DNA from 3 places in the Desulfitobacterium chlororespirans DSM 11544 genome. Region 3 is predicted to be linked to each of the others. Evidence: riboswitches for the same ligand, from Rfam matches in the RefSeq annotation. Region 3 holds a riboswitch; each other region holds the start of a gene.
The links. A riboswitch is a leader RNA that binds a small molecule or an ion and turns the genes downstream of it on or off. The one in region 3 is predicted to bind cyclic di-AMP.
Positions count from the first base shown of each region.

Region 1: another riboswitch for cyclic di-AMP. It lies ahead of BUA14_RS18935 (C40 family peptidase); the one in region 3 lies ahead of ehuB (ectoine/hydroxyectoine ABC transporter substrate-binding protein EhuB).
Region 2: another riboswitch for cyclic di-AMP. It lies ahead of eam (glutamate 2,3-aminomutase); the one in region 3 lies ahead of ehuB (ectoine/hydroxyectoine ABC transporter substrate-binding protein EhuB).

Region 1 is NZ_FRDN01000012.1:138,869-144,645, forward strand. Features, by position in the region: gene BUA14_RS18920 (GNAT family N-acetyltransferase) at 1-411, shown strand, start outside; gene BUA14_RS18925 (HD domain-containing protein) at 371-970, shown strand; gene BUA14_RS28300 (hypothetical protein) at 1,020-1,262, shown strand; cyclic di-AMP (ydaO/yuaA leader) riboswitch at 2,313-2,449, shown strand; gene BUA14_RS18935 (C40 family peptidase) at 2,453-3,265, shown strand; gene BUA14_RS28050 (hypothetical protein) at 3,464-3,619, opposite strand; gene uvrC (excinuclease ABC subunit UvrC) at 3,609-5,432, opposite strand; gene BUA14_RS18945 (hypothetical protein) at 5,534-5,777, shown strand, end outside.
Region 2 is NZ_FRDN01000005.1:341,351-347,127, forward strand. Features, by position in the region: gene BUA14_RS07475 (VOC family protein) at 1-231, shown strand, start outside; gene mnmL (tRNA modification radical SAM protein MnmL/YtqA) at 270-1,238, shown strand; gene BUA14_RS07485 (hypothetical protein) at 1,317-1,511, opposite strand; gene eam (glutamate 2,3-aminomutase) at 1,571-2,812, opposite strand; cyclic di-AMP (ydaO/yuaA leader) riboswitch at 2,917-3,044, opposite strand; gene BUA14_RS07495 (GntR family transcriptional regulator) at 3,223-3,828, shown strand; gene BUA14_RS07500 (histidine kinase) at 3,896-5,176, shown strand; gene BUA14_RS07505 (holo-ACP synthase) at 5,197-5,553, shown strand; gene BUA14_RS07515 (bifunctional ADP-dependent NAD(P)H-hydrate dehydratase/NAD(P)H-hydrate epimerase) at 5,689-5,777, shown strand, end outside.
Region 3 is NZ_FRDN01000003.1:127,920-133,696, forward strand. Features, by position in the region: gene ehuA (ectoine/hydroxyectoine ABC transporter ATP-binding protein EhuA) at 1-549, opposite strand, end outside; gene ehuD (ectoine/hydroxyectoine ABC transporter permease subunit EhuD) at 561-1,217, opposite strand; gene ehuC (ectoine/hydroxyectoine ABC transporter permease subunit EhuC) at 1,219-1,863, opposite strand; gene ehuB (ectoine/hydroxyectoine ABC transporter substrate-binding protein EhuB) at 1,877-2,761, opposite strand; cyclic di-AMP (ydaO/yuaA leader) riboswitch at 2,878-3,025, opposite strand; gene sdhB (succinate dehydrogenase iron-sulfur subunit) at 3,133-3,885, opposite strand; gene sdhA (succinate dehydrogenase flavoprotein subunit) at 3,897-5,633, opposite strand; gene BUA14_RS00620 (succinate dehydrogenase cytochrome b558 subunit) at 5,690-5,777, opposite strand, start outside.

The DNA.
Region 1 (5,777 bases), on a different contig from region 3:
AAAGGCCCTCCGGAACTTTTGGAATTAGGGGCCATCGAGGTTTCCCCAAAAGTCCGGGGGCTTGGGGTGGGGAAAAAACTGCTGCAAGTCGCTTTTTCCGATCCCGCCATGGAGAATCATGTCGTCATAGCTACAGAGTATTATTGGCACTGGGATTTGGAAAGGACAGGGCTGCGGGTTTGGGAGTACCGTGAAGTGATGGACCGCCTTATGTCAAGCGCAGGTTTGCACATAAGGGAGACGGATGATGAGGAGATATGTTCCCATCCGGCCAATATGCTTACAGTACGCTATGGTAAAAACCTTTCCCAAAGCAGTATCGATCATTTTGAAAAGATTTTGTACGCAAATTCCGATCGGGGGGATTGCCTTGCCGGAAACGAATCAAGACCCTCTAAGCCAGGTAATTAACGCTGTGCAGGGAATTTATGGCCGTAAAGATCAGGCTCATGATCTGGAACATGCTCTCCGGGTCAGAGCATGGGGCAAGCAGATTGGGATACAGGAGGGTGCCGATCTATTGATTGTGGAGCTGGCAGCTATTCTTCATGATATTGGCCGTTCCGGAACCTTATCGAAAACCCATGCTGAGAGCGGCGCGGCCTTGGCCGGTGGCATCCTGCATAAATGCGGATACCCGGAAGACACCATTGACGCTGTTAAAGCTGCTGTCCTTTCTCACTCGCGGGAAGGCTATGAACCGGAAACCTTGGAAGCAAAGATTCTTTATGATGCCGATAAATTAGATTTTGTAGGTCCGATGGGGATTGCCAGGCTTTTTGTCTGGTTGGGAAAAGAAGGAAAACCTTTTTTCGGGCCGGATTCCTGTGAATCCTTTTACCGTGAAAGGATTCGCCACTACCATGAGCATATCCACACCCAGACTGCGCGGGTGCTTTTTGAACCGCTCTTTTTGTATTCCGAGAATTTTTGGTCCGAGCTGGAGAAAATGAGGCTTAAAAAAAACTAAGCTGGTTAAACTATGGATATATCTTTTTTGAGGAAAGGAAGTATATCCATTGCGCTGGTTGGGACGTATTTTAATCATTTTCATTTTACTTATGGCTGCCAAAGGCTTATTTGCTCCGGAACAGCCACAAGCCTATATTTCCGCACCGCGAACACAGGTTTTATTGGAGGAAATCCACTGGCGGTCTGTTCAGATCCAACAAGCGGCACGGGACTTGCCCGGAAGTATCGAAGTAATGCTGCGAAAAATCTTTTCTGACGGAAAACCTGCATCTGAAGCCAAATCAGTTTGATAAAACACCATTGATTTTGCCGGTATTGCTTTAATAAGCCAAAAAGAGAGCGCAAAGCTCTCTTTTTCAATTTGCTGCTTCTTTTCATTCATTATCAAAGGCAATCGAGAATATGAATAGGCAAAGGTCGTTTTAAAAATTGTTCGTTTCAGTGTACAATAATCGATGTAATCTTCTTTGAGCTAGGGTGCGCTATTCTAGTGCGTAAAATGACTGTCGAAGGCGGGCCTAAGAATCCGCTAAGGGCATACCGATGAAGTTCCTGGTGGTGGCTTTCGACGCCCAGTCGAGGGTTGCTGCTGGGAGTTAAGGATGAGGGGGATCTGCAATGGCATGCGGGCGATACCCTCTTCCGTGGAGGCCTAAGTTCGTGGCTGCTTTTGGTTACGGCTTGGGGTATGAACCTGCATTAGGAAGGAACTTAGTGCAGTGTAGCCTGCCTTGAGGTGGAGAAGTTGGGAGGGCTGAAGGAACTTCTGTTCATTGGCCGATGAACTTAAGTTTGCCTGAAATTCTTTTCTGCAAAAGAGGCTAGACCGTCACGGAGCGTGAAGGAAAACTTCTAGAGCGAAAACTAATGAGGATTAAAGTGCGTTCTTAGTGGCGATCAAGTGCTGGAAATGGTGACATTCTGGACTGAGGAAAAAGGGAAACCGCCTGTCAGGAAACTGCAGGAGCTCAGTGGGAAAACCTACTTGACCTATGGCGCAATATTTATTCGTTGGTGTCCTAAGGCTCAAAGAGCAGCACCTCTCGTGAGAGAGGTGTTTTTACGTTTATGCACTTTCAGAAGTATAAGCTTGCGCTGTATACTTGCTAAGCATAAGGGGAACCAGCGACTTCGCCTTTTGTGGGCGTGAAAACATAAAGCTCGGCGAAGCAACAAGTGCGAAAGCAGTGCTTTCGGGGTTTTCTTTAACCTTTTCTTTAGGCACAAAAAGCAGATGAGTGAATAGTCTGATATTAATAGAATAAATTTCCAAAATATATCACTTTTATAATTAATTGTGTGAAGGATTAAAGGCATTTTCCGCGAATACTACAATGCATAAGGAATGTGGGCTGAATCCGGACCGTGTGTCTGGAACGGGGGATAATCTTTTGGGGTGAATCGCAGTCATGCGTAGGGCTTGCACCTTTTTGCCCGAATCCGTCAACTAACCTCGTAAGCGACGAAAGGTGGAAAATTCATGGACTCTTCCTTTAAGAGGGGATGGGTGGCCAGTGTGGTGTTATCCGGCACCTTATTGGTAAGCAGCCTCCCGGGCATCTATGGGCCTGGAAGTGCCGCTGTGCCTGTTACAGGCTCCGAATCTGTTCTCTTAAGGAACGCTTCATTGTTTCAGGCTCAAACTCAAACTGTTGCCGATACGGTACTCTCCCCTGGGGTTCAAGCAGAAAAAAAGGATGTGATCCTGCAACGTGAAGCAGCAATGACCTTAGCTTACGCTTCGGAATCTGTAGCTGCCGATATGGATAGTCAGAGGGAATCACAGCAATTTACAGAAGCGGCTCAGGAAGATACCGTGACTACCCCTGAAGAAACGACGGCAGCGATGGACATCGAAAAGCTTTCCCAAGAGCGGGCTTTGAGACAAGCTGCAGTGGCTCCTGTCCAGGAAATCTCTCGTGGCGGCAGTTCCAAAGCTGAAGAAATCAGCGACAATGCCCAAGAGCTGATCGGTACCCCCTATGTGTTTGGCGGGACGACTACGAATGGCTTTGATTGCTCCGGTTTTACTCAATATGTATTAAAAGGTTCAGGAATTGACTTGCCCCGAACCTCATACGCACAATATGGAATAGGAACAGCAGTCAGCAAAGATGAGCTTCAGATCGGTGATTTGGTCTTCTTCGCCACTTACGACAGCGGAGCCTCCCACGTGGGAATCTATATAGGTGAAGACAACTTTATTCATGCCGCCAGCAGTGGCATTAAGATCACCGGCTTATCGGACAGTTATTACGCTGGTCGTTACCTTGGGGCCAGAAGAGTTTTCTAGTTCATAGGCTTGTCAATAGGGACAAAGGAACATAATGGGGAATAGACTAAAGGAGTATCGCCTCATTGCTTTTTTAAAGCAGTGAGTGATACTCCTTTTTAGCTCTCCCAGCTCTGTTTCCGTCTGCTAAATTATGCTATGACCATCCTTTCGGATCGGAAGCAAATTACCAACCGGTTGGTAATTTGGCTTTAATCGTCAATAAGGCAGCCAGGGCACCGGCAGATAGCTCTTGCATTCCCCTCCGGGCTCCGCCGATGTCTGGTTGTGGATATAGAGGTCCGTCTTGGCACATTGCTTCATCCGCTTATAGTAGCATTGGCGGCAGAGTTCCACACGGTAATTAAGAATCATGGCTTTCCTCCTTATGAGAGTTGAAATGTTGATAGACCGCCGCAGCTGCCAGGGCAGGAAGGCCGGATTGCTGCAGTTCCTCAAGGGTGGCCTGGCGGATACTATCTATGGATTTAAAAAACTTAAGGAGCTGTTGTCTGCGCTTGGGACCGACCCCTGCTATGCCGTCCAATTCGGAAAGGGTCATGCTTTTAGTCCGTTGCTGTCTATGGAAGGTAATAGCGAAGCGATGGACCTCGTTTTGAATGCGTTCCAACAAACGAAAACCGGCGGAACGGCGATCCAAGGAGTGAATGCGGTCCTTAGAGTCGATTAAGGCCGAAGTCTGGTGCTTGTCGTTTTTGACCATACCGGCAACAGGGATCGCAGCTTTTAAGCTGTGGAGAGCAGCCAGGGCGGCATGGATCTGTCCCTTGCCCCCATCCACCAGGATCAGATCCGGGAGCGGCAGGTTTTCTTGCTGGAGGCGGGCATAACGGCGCTCAATCACCTGGTGCATGGAGGCCGTATCGTCCATATTCGGCATGGGTTGAATCTTAAATTTGCGATACTGGCTACGATTAGGTTTGCCATCAAGAAACTGAATCATTCCTGCTACACTATGGGTACCGGCAATATTGGAAATATCAAAGGACTCGATGGTGCGGAGGGAAGGGATGCCTAAGGCATTGCCGATTTCCGCCAAAGCTTGCGTGCATTCCGTCAAGTTGCGTATTTCGATGGAAATCTGTTCGTGTAAGGTGGTTTGAGCATTTTCCATAGCCATTTGCACCAAATCCCGCTTTTGTCCCTTTTGCGGCACTACCATAGGGAAGAGCTTTGCCAAAACACTGATATCCAGCGGGGGCAGGAGAATTTCCTGAGGAAGAGCAGAACTCTCTGTGTAGAACTGAGCCAGAAAAGAGACAAAAGCTTCTTCCGGCTCCTCATAATAAGGGAAAATGAAATTATCGCGGGAGAGCAGCTTGCCCTGACGCAAATAAAAGATCTGGATACAGAGTTGATCTTGAGTATAAGCATAGCCCACCACATCCCGATCGACAAAGTCGTTTAAGGTGATGTTCTGCTTTTCGCCTACTTTTTTGAGATCCTCCATCAGGTCCCGGTATTCTTTGGCTCTCTCGAATTCCAGATTTTCTGAGGCCTCTTTCATTTTTTTCTCCAGGGCTTTAAGAATTGCTCCCTGATCTCCTTTAAGAAAAGCGGCCGTTTCTTTACGGATTTTGTCATAGGATTCTTTGGGGACGTCTACCTGACAGGGTCCTAAGCATTGCCCAAGATGGTAATAGAGACAGGGCTTGTTGGGGATCTGCCGGCATTTGCGAAAAGGGAAGAGACGGTTGAGCAGTCGGGCCGCTTCTTTAGCCGCTGTAGCATTAGGGTAGGGACCATAGTATTTTCCTGCCCCTTTTTTGACCTGTCGTGTTACCAGTATCCGCGGATGTGCTTCATCAGTAATGGTTATAAAAGGATAAGTTTTATCATCGCGCAATAAAATGTTATATTTGGGGTTATGTTTTTTAATCAGATTGCACTCTAAGAGTAATGCTTCTACCTCGGAATCGGTAATAATCGTTTCAAAATCCGCAATCAGGCTGATCATCAACTGGGTTTTGCCATTATGGGATCCCGTAAAATAGGAGCGGACTCTGTTTTTGAGAACCTTCGCTTTCCCTACATATATAATTTGGCCGGATGCATCTTTCATCAGATAGACACCCGGTTTATCCGGTAGTAAGCTAAGTTTTTCCCGAAGTATCTCCATATTTGAACACCTCGGTATTATTCTAGTCGGAGATGGCCGGTAATGCAAGCTAACTTTAATGACCGCTCCCCCTCGGGGACAAACATATCGGACATCGTTCATTCGTATAATTAGTAATAAGGTCATGGATAAGAAAAGGAGGGATACATATGCCGAATTCTTGGGGGCGGCCTCCGCGGAATGAACTATGGCAGGATATACAGGCTTTGGCCTTTTGGGTACTCATTATTGGCGTAGGAGCGTTTATTCTTTTCCCCAATTTTTTTAGTGATGTTTATTCACGCCTTACTGATCCCGTGAGCAAGTTGGCGGACACAACCGTCGGAACCTATGATCCCGGTTATGACGGATATGTTGCGGACGATCCTTACTCCATAGATCCTTACACAAATA
Region 2 (5,777 bases), on a different contig from region 3:
CACGGGGAAACCGTTGTTGAGCTGATTGAAATCAATGACCAAAGGAAATTCGGAGATGGCGTGGTCAACCATCTGGCACTGGGAGTAAAAGATATCTTTCAGGCGGTAGCCTGGTTGAAGGATCACCATGTAGAATGTATTGATGAAGAACCTCGTGAGATGGAAGGAGGACGCTATAATTTTTTCTTTAGAGGTCCCTCAGGTGAGAAACTGGAGCTATTCCAGGGATAATCAGCAGCTCAGCCGAGGAAATGGGAGGCAATACCAAGTTGAGTTACGGTAGGGAAGAAAAATCAAACTTTAATTGGCAAAATGGGGATAAACGTTATTTCACTTTAAACCAACATTTGCGCCATGTTTTTGGTGACAAAGTGTTCAAGGTATCCCTTGATGCAGGATTTACCTGTCCTAATCGGGATGGCCGGGTTGGAACGGGAGGCTGCATTTATTGCAGCGCGAGAGGTTCCGGGGACTTTGCCGGTCAGGCGGAGCAATCGATTCATGAACAATTCTGTGAAATCAAGGAGGTCATGAACCGGAAATGGTCCAGTGCCAAATATCTGGCTTATTTTCAGGCTTATACCAATACCTATGCCCCACTGAAGCGCTTGCGGGAGGTCTATGAGCAAGCTTTGGCGGAGGAGGGAGTGGTCGGTCTGTCCATTGCCACCCGTCCGGATTGTTTACCGTTTGAGGTGCTCGATTATTTGGAAGAGCTCAATCAGCGAACTTATCTCTGGGTGGAGCTGGGCCTGCAAAGTATTCATGATCGGACCATGGAATGGGTGGGGAGAGGACATACTTATAAGGATTTTCTTCAGGGTTTGGATAAGCTCCGCCGAAGAAACATACGGGTCTGTGCCCATATGATTTATGGGCTGCCGGGGGAAACCCTTGAGGATATGTTCAGCTCAGCACAAACTTTAGCCAAACTCGATGTGCAGGGAGTTAAGCTGCATCTTTTGCATGTGTTGCAGGGTACACCTTTGGCTGATATCTATGAGCAGAGCCCTTTTCCCTTACTCACTCAGGATGAGTATATCCAGCTGATTTGCGATACACTGGAGATCCTGCCTGAACAGACGGTTATTCACCGCTTGACTGGAGATGCTCCCCGAAAGGATTTGCTAGCCCCTCTGTGGAGTCTGAAAAAATGGGAAGTCCTTAATGCCATTGACCGGGAACTGGAAAGAAGGGGAACATGGCAGGGGAAAAAGGTGCAAAATAAAAACGGCTGACACCACCCATTCAATTAACGAAGTGGAATTAGCCGTAACTAGTTTAGCAACACAAGTTTTTGGACTTTGGTTAGATTATTAACCTTTCTCGAATAGTTTGGTGTGACTTTGAACATGGGGATAGTATGGATTCGCCGGAGAGGAGTCACTCTTATCCCGTTGAGAAGGAGTTCTAAGGGCAGGCGCTAAAGAGAGATAGCGCTTTAAGCTGTCGGTATGGGTCTGGAGGATGGCTTGATAAACTGGGTCAGGGGTTAGTTTTTGTGAATTCATACCGATTCCTCCTAACATAATTATTTGGACTTATTATTTCACCTTAGGTGGAAATTAGTTTAATGATTAGGATAATGCACAACTTTACCTTCCCAGGTTCTTATGACTGCTTCTTCATCGTTTAGGGAAATAAGGTATTGTGGTAAGATGGGGGTTTTGCCACCGCCTCCCGGGGCATTAATAATATAGGTCGGAATGGCCAAACCGGAGGTGTAGCCGCGTAAGCTTTCCATAATTCTTAACCCGTCCTGAATACGGGGAATAAAGTGGCTCGTGCCTTTAACATTTTTGGCGTGGAAAATATAGTAGGGGCGAACGCGAATTTTAAGAAGTTCTTGGTTAAGGCGTTTCATAATCTCTGGTTGGTCATTGATTCCTTTGAGAAGAACTGCTTGGTTGCCCAAGATGACTCCCGCTTTAATTAAGCGATCAGCAGCTTTTTTGGTTTCCTCAGTCACCTCTTGGGGATGATTGAATTGAGTATTGATATAAAGGGGTGGATATTTTTCAAGAATAGCGCAGAGCTCATCGGTAATGCGCATGGGCAGAGTGACGGGAACCCGGGTGCCGATACGTTTGATCTCCACATGCTTAATTTCATGCAATTCCCCCAATAACCAGTCCAGCATTTGATCGCTGAGAAGGAGGGCATCGCCGCCGGTGACCAGCACATCCCGAATCTCTGGATTGGAGCGTATATAATCCAAGGCGGCCTCCAGGTTAGCACGAGTTTCATGGAGGTCAATTTCACCGATATTCCGTCGGCGTTGGCAGTGCCTGCAATACATAGCACATAAATTGGTTACATTAATAATGAGGCGATCCGGGTAACGACGTGTGATGCAAGGCGCAGGGGATGTATACTCTTCTCCCATGGGATCTACTTCTCCGGAATCGTCGAGGATTTCTTCCACAGAAGGGAGACTTTGCAGACGGATGGGATCCCGAGGATCATCTTTATTGATCAGGCTTAAATAATAGGGTGAAACAGCCCAACGATAGACCTTGCCTACTTCGTTGATTTCATGTCTTTGCTTTGGGGTTAGGGGAAGCAGGGTGCTCAAGTTCTCAGCATCCTGAATGCGGTTTTTAAGCTGCCACTTCCAATCCTGCCAATCCTCCAGGTCGGCATCCAACTGATCCAATATAAAGTCTCGGTTTTCATTAAATTCTTCGCTCAAGGCAAGGCCGCAGGGAATCGTTTCTTTGCGCTTGTTGTAGGATTGAACTTTTTGTTTTAATTCCAAAGCCCTTGCTTGTGAAGCCTGTCTTGGGTTAGGGGGGAGAAATTCTACTGCCATAATGATTGCCCTCCTCTATTTGCAGATATAAAATAAGTCTTCAGAATCAAAAAAGAACCTCTCGGTTCCCAAGAAAAAGCATATTACATAATCAGGTGTTTACGCCTCATGTGCTTCAATGCTTACGAGGTTAGCTGACGGGTTCGAGCTGAAACATGCTCTACGTTTAAAACGATTCACCCCTGAATTGGTTCCCCCGTTTTCCCCTTGGGAAATTAAGCCCATATTAAGTTGCATAACTAACAACTTAATAGTATCATATGGGTTGGTGGCAGTCAATTGTATATTTTGTACATATGTTTATTTTGTATATAGGTTATCTTAGTAAAATTTATTGTGTAAGAATTTGTAGCTTATTTTAGTAGCAGAATTAAAGGTTAATGATAAGATGAATCAAGGAGAGGAATCCGATGGAATATAATGCACGTTATCAGGAAATTGCGATAGATATTGCTCATTCTATCGTTATGGGAGAATACCGGGAAGGGGAAAAAATTCATGGACGCTCTACTTTAGCGGGGCGTTATAATGTATCTCCGGAGACTATCCGGCGCTCCATTGCTATCCTCCAAACGATGGGCGTAGTCATGGTAAGCCAAGGGGTAGGGATTACGGTAGTCTCCAAAAGCATGGCGGAAAAATTTATGAGGGGTTTTGACCAGAAAGCAGAAATTCAGGTCTATTTTGATGAACTGAAAAAACTTATGGAACAAAGACGTGAGATCGATCAGAAGATCGATGCCCATCTCACCAAAATCGTGAACTATACAGATCGTTTGGCCAGCCGTTGGATGGATGTGGCCGAAATTGAAATCGCCAAAGGCTCCAGCGCCAAGGGCAAAACTTTAAGTGATTTAAAATTGAGGGAGAAGACAGGTTTAACGGTTGTGGCTGTGGTCAGAGGGGGAATCGAGCAATTTTCTCCGGGAGCGGAGTTTATCCTGGACGACGGAGATATCCTGCTGGCGGTAGGCTCTGAACAAGGTAAAGAAAAACTTCAGGAAATCCTTCGCTAGAATACAGGAAGTGGATAGCCATCTGTCGAAATTCTCTATGAATTCTAGAGGACATGAGGGATGATGGATGATCTTTGAAAGCATAGTCATACTCGGCGTGGAGTTGATGCTGGTCTTAGTAACAGGCCAGATGAATCTGTTAATTTTATTTTTAATCGGTAATACATTTTTTCTTTTATATCACTTAAATCTGGAATATAAAAAAGCTGCCCGGCAGGCCACAGAGCGAAACGCGGAACTCAGCTTTAAAATAGCCAACCAGACCCTTCCTTACTTGCGCCGGGGGCTTAATGAACAAAACGCAGAGTACATCGCTAAAATCATTCAAGAGATTGGCCAAGTGGCGGCTGTTTCGATCACAGATTGTGAAAAGCAGCTGGCCTATTTGGGTGTGGGATGCGATCAGCATCATCCGGGAGATAAGATTCTTACCCGGGCAACCCGGGATGTGATCCAATCCGGGGTTTATAAGATAGTGCGAACGCAAAAAGAGCTGAATTGCCCCAGACAAAACGTCTGCGATTGTCCACTGGCAGCGGCTGTCATCGTACCTCTGAAGTGTCAGGGGGAAGTAGTGGGAACCATGAAGCTGTATGAAACTAAGGATGGGCAGCTCTCATCGGATCTTATTCGCTTAGCTCTTGGGATGGCTGATCTCCTGGGGATTCAGATTGAATTAGCAGAGCTTGATCACCAGGCGAAACTGGCTGCGGAAGCACAACTGAATGCCTTGCAAGCTCAAATCAATCCCCATTTCTTTTTCAATGTTCTCAATACTATTATTGCCACCAGCCGTACCAGCCCCAATCGTTCACGACGATTGCTGATTCATCTTGCGGAATTTTTCCGCAAGGCCCTCAAATCCCACGGAAGCTTGATTACTTTGCGAGAGGAAATGAGCTTTGTCAAGACCTACTTAATTCTCGAAAAAGCTCGCTTTGGGCGTAAGCTTCATTTTAAAGGAGAGATTCCCGAAGAGCTCATGGATGCTTTGGTCCCGCGTTTAAGCGTTCAGCCCCTGGTGGAAAACGCCGTTAAACATGGGATTACGGAGAAAATCGGCAATGGAGTCGTCTCCGTGAAAGTGGAGCAAAAAGGTCAGGAGCTGTATATTATTGTGGGGGATGATGGCGTGGGAATACAGCCGGAACGTCTCCAGGAAGTGTTAAAACCCGGTGTTGGTTCAGGTAATGGAGTGGGCATGGCTAATGTCCATGAACGTTTAATTGGTCATTATGGTGAGGAGTATGGTTTGCAGATTGAGAGTCAACCTAATATCGGCACGACTGTAACCATGCATTTGCCCTTAACCACGATGGAAGATGAGGATATGTTGGAAAGGGCGTAAGGATTTTTAGGAGGTTTATAATGATCCCAGGAGTGGATATTGTCGAAATTCAGCGCTTTGCTAAAGCTTGTGAGCGAACACCTAAGCTTCGGGAGCGTTTGTTTACGGAACGTGAAATTGAGAATTTACAGCATAAAGCGATATCCAGCTGGGCGGCGCGTTTTGCGGGTAAAGAAGCGGTCCTTAAAGCTTTAGGGACAGGACTAAGAGGTCTTTCCTGGCATGATATTGAGATCCTCAGCAATGATTTAGGGGAACCTGCTGTATTCCTTACGGAAAAGGCTGAGATAGTATTGCATAGACGGGGAGGATCCCAGATCCGCATAAGCCTTTCCCACGAGAAAGAGTACGCTGTAGGAATGGCCATACTTTTTTAGCACTGTCAGAAAATATAAGCTTGCGCTATATACTTTCTAAGCATAAGTGCAACCAGCGACTTTGCCTCATTTAAGAGCATGCGTTTAAAGCACGGCGAAGCCGGGTTTTCTATAAAGTTAGGTGGGGGTGGAGCGATGAGAGTGGTCAGTGCCCAACAAATGCGCGAACTGGAAGAACGGGCGATTCGGGATTTTGGTATACCCAGTTTATTGCTCATGGAAAA
Region 3 (5,777 bases):
CCGTTGTTTCTGCCCACCGGACAGTTGGGCGGGGTAGCCATGAAGCTTATCACCCAGGCCCACTTTCTCCAGCATAGCAATGGCCTGCGCCTCAGCATCATCCTTGGTCATCCCCAGCACATGGATGGGAGCGGCTGTCACATTGCCTAAAATGGTCATATGGGGAAAAAGATTGAAATGCTGAAAGACCATACCGATCTTGTTGCGAATTTTATGAAGATGCTTTTCATTGGCTTTAACCATTTTTCCTTTGACCTTTTGCTGCCACAAAGACTCACCATCCACTTGGATGGCTCCGGAAGTAGGTTCTTCCAAGGTCATGAGCAGCCTGGCCATCGTGGTTTTTCCTGAGCCGCTGGGTCCGATTAAGGCCACTTTCTCTCCCGGCGCAATATCCAGGTCAATCCCTTTTAAGACCTGCAAGTCTCCATAAGCTTTGGCGATTTTTTCGTAGTGCACTACAGGTTGTTTTACTTTTTTCCCGGCTACGGTCTGCTTATTTTTCGTTTCATCCGGTGTAGTTTTTAATAGTTTCAATTGAGCACTCATCCTATTCCTCCTTAGCGAACGCTTTTCGTCATCCTCATTTCCAAACGGCGAATCATCACCGAGCAGGGATAACTCAACAATAAGAACAAAAGCCCTACAATCGTGAACCCCTCCAGATAACGGAAGGAGTGGGAGCCGATAATCTTGGCTGTCTGTAAAATTTCCACCAAGGTAATGGCCGAAAGAAGAGGGGTTTCTTTAAACATGGTGATCAAATAGTTACCCATCACCGGTATGACCGGCGGCACCGCTTGAGGAATGATGATCTTGGCCCATACTTGCCAGGGGCTGAAATTGAGAGCTTTCGCTGCTTCCCATTGTCCCTGGGGTATCGCTTCGATTCCCGAGCGATAGACTTCGGAGAGATAGGTGCTGTAATGAATCCCTAAACCCATAATCCCGGCAGTGAGGGGACTTAAAGACAACCCGGCTTGGGGCAGTACATAGAAAATAAAATAGAGCTGAACCAGCAAAGGTGTGCTGCGGATAAACTCCACAAAGCCTTTTGAGCTGTAAGCGACAGGCTTCAGGGAAGAGCGGCTGCCGATGGTGAGGAACATCCCTAAAAACAAGGCCAGAAAGAATCCGGCAAAAGTAGCGATCACAGTAATCTTTAGTGCTGCAAATATCTCCGGGAAGATTTTAATGGCAAAATCCCAATTCCACATCTTAGTACCTCCCTACAGTCAGCCTGTTTTCTATCCAGCGGATCCCCCGTGTTAAGGGCCAGGCAATCAGGAAGTAGATCACAAGCAGCAAGCTGTAAATTAAAGTCGTCTCCATAGTGGAAGCATTAAGCACGGAGGCCTGATAGGTCAAATCGGCCAGGGTGATTAAAGAGACCAGGGAGGTGCTTTTCAGCAGCTCAATCTGCAGATTGCCAAACCCCGGCAGCATCATGACAAAGGCCTGGGGCAGGATAATGCGCCGCATGCGCTGCCAGGGGCTGAAGTTCAAGGCAACCCCGGCTTCCGTCTGCCCTTTGGGAACAGCCAGAATAGCACTGCGCACCACCTCGGAACCATAGGCCCCGCAGTTGAAACCCAGAGTCAGGACTCCGGCGGCCAGGGGAGGCAAGCTGATGCCTAAAAGAGGCAGGGCAAAATAGATCCAAAAAAGCTGAACAAGCAGGGAGGTTCCCCGGAAGGTTTCCACATAGACTGCCGTCAGAAAGCAGATGGGCGGATATTTGGACAAGCGGCCGAACCCGGCCAGGAAAGCCAGCACCAAAGCAAGGAGGGTTGCCAGAAGAGTGATGATGAGGGTTATTTCCAACCCTTTTAACAGGGTCGGCAAGAGGTCTAAGATAGCCAAAGGTCATCACTTCCTACTTAATAATGTCTTGTACAGTTATGTCCCCCGGAAGCTCTTGCTCTGTAAAGCCGAAGGATTCAAGGATCTTGAGAAGGTCACCGGATTCTTTCAGCTTCTGCAATTCGGCATTGAAAGCCTCCCGGAAATCACTGTCTTCATGGCGGAAGGCAGTTGCCCCATAACCTCTGACACTTTCGCCGTCAATCACCGGCTGAGTGAAATCCATGACCCGCTCCAAGTTAGGGTCATTGGCCGTATCCAAAGTAGCCTGAATCGAAGGGCCGGTAGCGGTAATCACATCTGCCCGCCCGGCCTGCAGGGCTGCCAAAGCTGCCGGCATATCCGGAACGGTCACGATTCTATCTTTGGGGACACCACTGGCTACAAGGTAGTCATACTCAATGGCTCCCCCAGGTACAGCGACTTTAGCCGTCCCGTGCTTGGCGATATCTTCATAGCTATGCAGGTCGAGAGGGTTACCTTTCTTGACGGCAATGGCTTCCCCGATGCTGTATTCGGGATTGGCAAAGGATACCTGCTCGGCCCGGTCGGGGGTGATAAACATTCCGGCGGTAACCATATCAAAACGTTTGGCCTGAAGGCCGGGAATTAAAGAGGCGAATTCCGTAAGCTCCCCCTGCATTTCATTAATCCCCAGCTCTTTTAAGACGGCCCGGGCAATTTCCACAGCTTCACCGGTGAGCTCCCCGTCGGCAGTTTTATATGCATAGGGCTTTTCATTAGCAAAACCAACGGTGACGGTTCCTTTCTCCTTAGCCTTTGCCAATGTACTCATCCCGTCACCGTTGGTCTCGGAAGAGCCGCACCCTCCCAAGGCAAAGACACTAAAGGCCAGCATCCCCACCAGTAAAGTTCTGAGCATTGGTAACTTTTTCATTCAAACGTCCTCCTTTTTCTCGACTGAAATCCGCAAAAAGGCATAGAAAAAGGGCCTGAACAGGCCCAAGAAGAAGCAGCGCATAACATTAACTATTGATTTAGCATAAAAAACACTAAAACGGTTCACACGCTTACGAGGTTAGCTGCCGGGTTCGGAATGATACCTTTCCGTCATTGCCAGGAGTTTGCTCTCCCTGACAATAATTAACCCCCATGATGGTTCCCCCGTTTTCCTTTTTGGGAAATTCAGCCTTGATTGCAAACAGCTTGCAATCTGACAACTCTTATTTTGTTATAAGTTGTTACAACTTTATGTTAACATCTAAGTTGTCAGATTGCAATAAAAAATTTTCTTGCATCTTGACTTTTTTAAGTATTCAGCCATCGCTTCAAGGCAAATTTATTGACCTCTTTGTTCATATCGGCAAGACTGGTGGTCAAAGGAATCTCCTTGGGGCAGGCCCGTACGCAATTTTGGGCGTTGCCGCAGTCGGTGATCCCTCCATCACCCATAAGGGCGGATAGGCGAATATGCTTATGCATAGCCCCCGAGGGGTGGGTGTTAAAGAGGCGGGCCTGGGAAATCGCGGCCGGTCCGATGAATCGGGAACGGGAATTGACTTGGGGGCAGGATTCCATGCAGCACCCACAGGTCATGCACTTGGAAAGCTCATACGCCCATACTCGATCCACTTCAGCCATGCGGGGCCCAGGACCCAGATCGTAGGTTCCGTCGATATCAATCCAGGCGTGAACCCTCTTTAAATTCTCGAACATAATAGTTCGATCCACCATAAGATCCCGGAGGATGGGGAATTTCCGGAGAGGCTCCAGGACAATGGGCTGCTCCAATTGATCCACTAAGGCCGAGCAGGCCTGTCTGGCCTGACCGTTGATATTCATGGTGCAGGCACCACAGACTTCTTCAAGACAGTTGCATTCCCAGACCACCGGATTGGTCTTTTGGCCTTGAGCATTGACGGGATCTTTTTGAATCTCCATCAAGCAGGAAATGATATTCATCTTGGGACTATAATCCACCGCAAACTCTTCCCAAAAAACAGGTTGGTCCGGAGCATTTTGGCGACGGATTTTTAAACGGACAATCTTCTGCCCTGACATGGCTATCCCCCCTATTTCTCTACATCATAGCGCCGCGGTCTGGGCGTAATCAGTGATACATCCACCGCTTCATAGCTGAATCGCGGGCCCTCCGGTGTGTAGGTGGCAATGGTGGTCTTCAGCCAGTTCGCATCATCCCGCTCCGGATAGTCAGGCTTATAATGGGCTCCCCGGCTTTCATTGCGGTTAAGGGCCCCCAAGGTAATGACACGGGCCAGCTCCAGCATATTCCAAAGCTGCCGGATAAAAAGTGCCGTCTGATTGCTCCACTGGACATCATCAATGAGCCGGATCCTCTGCCAACGCTGCATAAGCTCCTGGATTTTCTGGTCCGTCCCGGCCAGTTTGTCATTATAGCGGATGACGGTGACATTTTGAGTCATAACATCACCCAGCTCTTGATAAATATGGTAGGGATTCTCCTCACCTTTCATGGTGAGAATACTGTTCCAGAGCTCCTCCTGAGTCTTCCGTTCACGAACAAAGGCTTCTTCCTGCCCGCTGGAGGTTGCCGATTTATTTTTCTTAATGTACTCCAGGGACTTAGGGCCGGCGATCATACCGCCATAAATAGCCGAAAGCAGGGAATTGGCTCCTAAGCGATTGGCCCCATGGTATTGATATTCACATTCCCCGGCGGCAAACAGACCGGGGATATTGGTCATTTGATCATAATCCACCCACATTCCGCCCATGGAATAGTGAACCGCCGGGAAAATCCGCATGGGAACCTTTTTGGGGTCATCCCCCACGAATTTCTCATAGATCTCAAGAATTCCCCCCAATTTGATCTGAAGTTCATGAGGATCTTTATGGGAAAGATCCAGATAAACCATGTTCTCACCGTTGACTCCCAGACCCAGATCAAAGACCACATGGTAGATGGCCCGGGTGGCAATATCCCGGGGGACCAGGTTCCCGTAGGCCGGATACATCTCCTCCAGGAAATACCAGGGCTTACCTTCTTTATAGGTCCAGACCCGCCCGCCTTCGCCACGGGCCGACTCGGACATGAGCCGCAGCTTATCTTCCCCCGGAATGGCCGTAGGATGAATCTGGATAAACTCACCATTGGCGTATTTAACCCCTTGCTGGTAGAGAGCCGAGGCCACGGAGCCTGTATTAATGGTGGAATTGGTGCTCTTGCCAAAAATCATGCCGCACCCTCCGGCAGCTACTATGACGGCGTCGCCGGGAAAGCTTTGGATCTCCATATCATAAAGGTTTTGGGCGACAATTCCCTTGCAGACTCCCTCATCAATAACAGCAGAGAGCATCTCCCATCCTTCGTATTTCCTGACTAAGCCGGCCGCTTCAAAACGGCGGACCTGCTCATCCAGGGCATAGAGAAGCTGCTGGCCTGTGGTGGCTCCGGCAAAGGCTGTACGGTGATGCTTGGTCCCGCCGAAACGCCGGAAATCCAAAAACCCTTCCGGTGTCCGGTTAAACATAACTCCCATACGATCCATGAGATGGATAACGCCCGGCGCGGCATCGCACATGGCCTTCACAGGAGGCTGGTTGGCGAGAAAATCCCCTCCATAGACCGAATCATCAAAATGCTCCCAAGGTGAATCTCCTTCCCCTTTTGTGTTGACCGCCCCGTTGATTCCTCCCTGAGCACATACGGAATGGGAGCGTTTCACCGGTACTAAGGAGAATAAATCCACCGGTGTTCCTTCCTCCGCTATCTTAATGGCAGCCATCAGACCCGCCAGTCCTCCGCCTACCACGATTACCTTACTCATCCTCTTCACCTCTCACCTTTATTCATTATGGGAATCGATCATAGGAAACTTTTCTTTTACATAAAAGCGGTCAGATCATAAAGTCCAATAGCCGTCAGGAGAACAAAGACCGCCAGGCATGCATAAGTCCAGATCTGCTGTGCC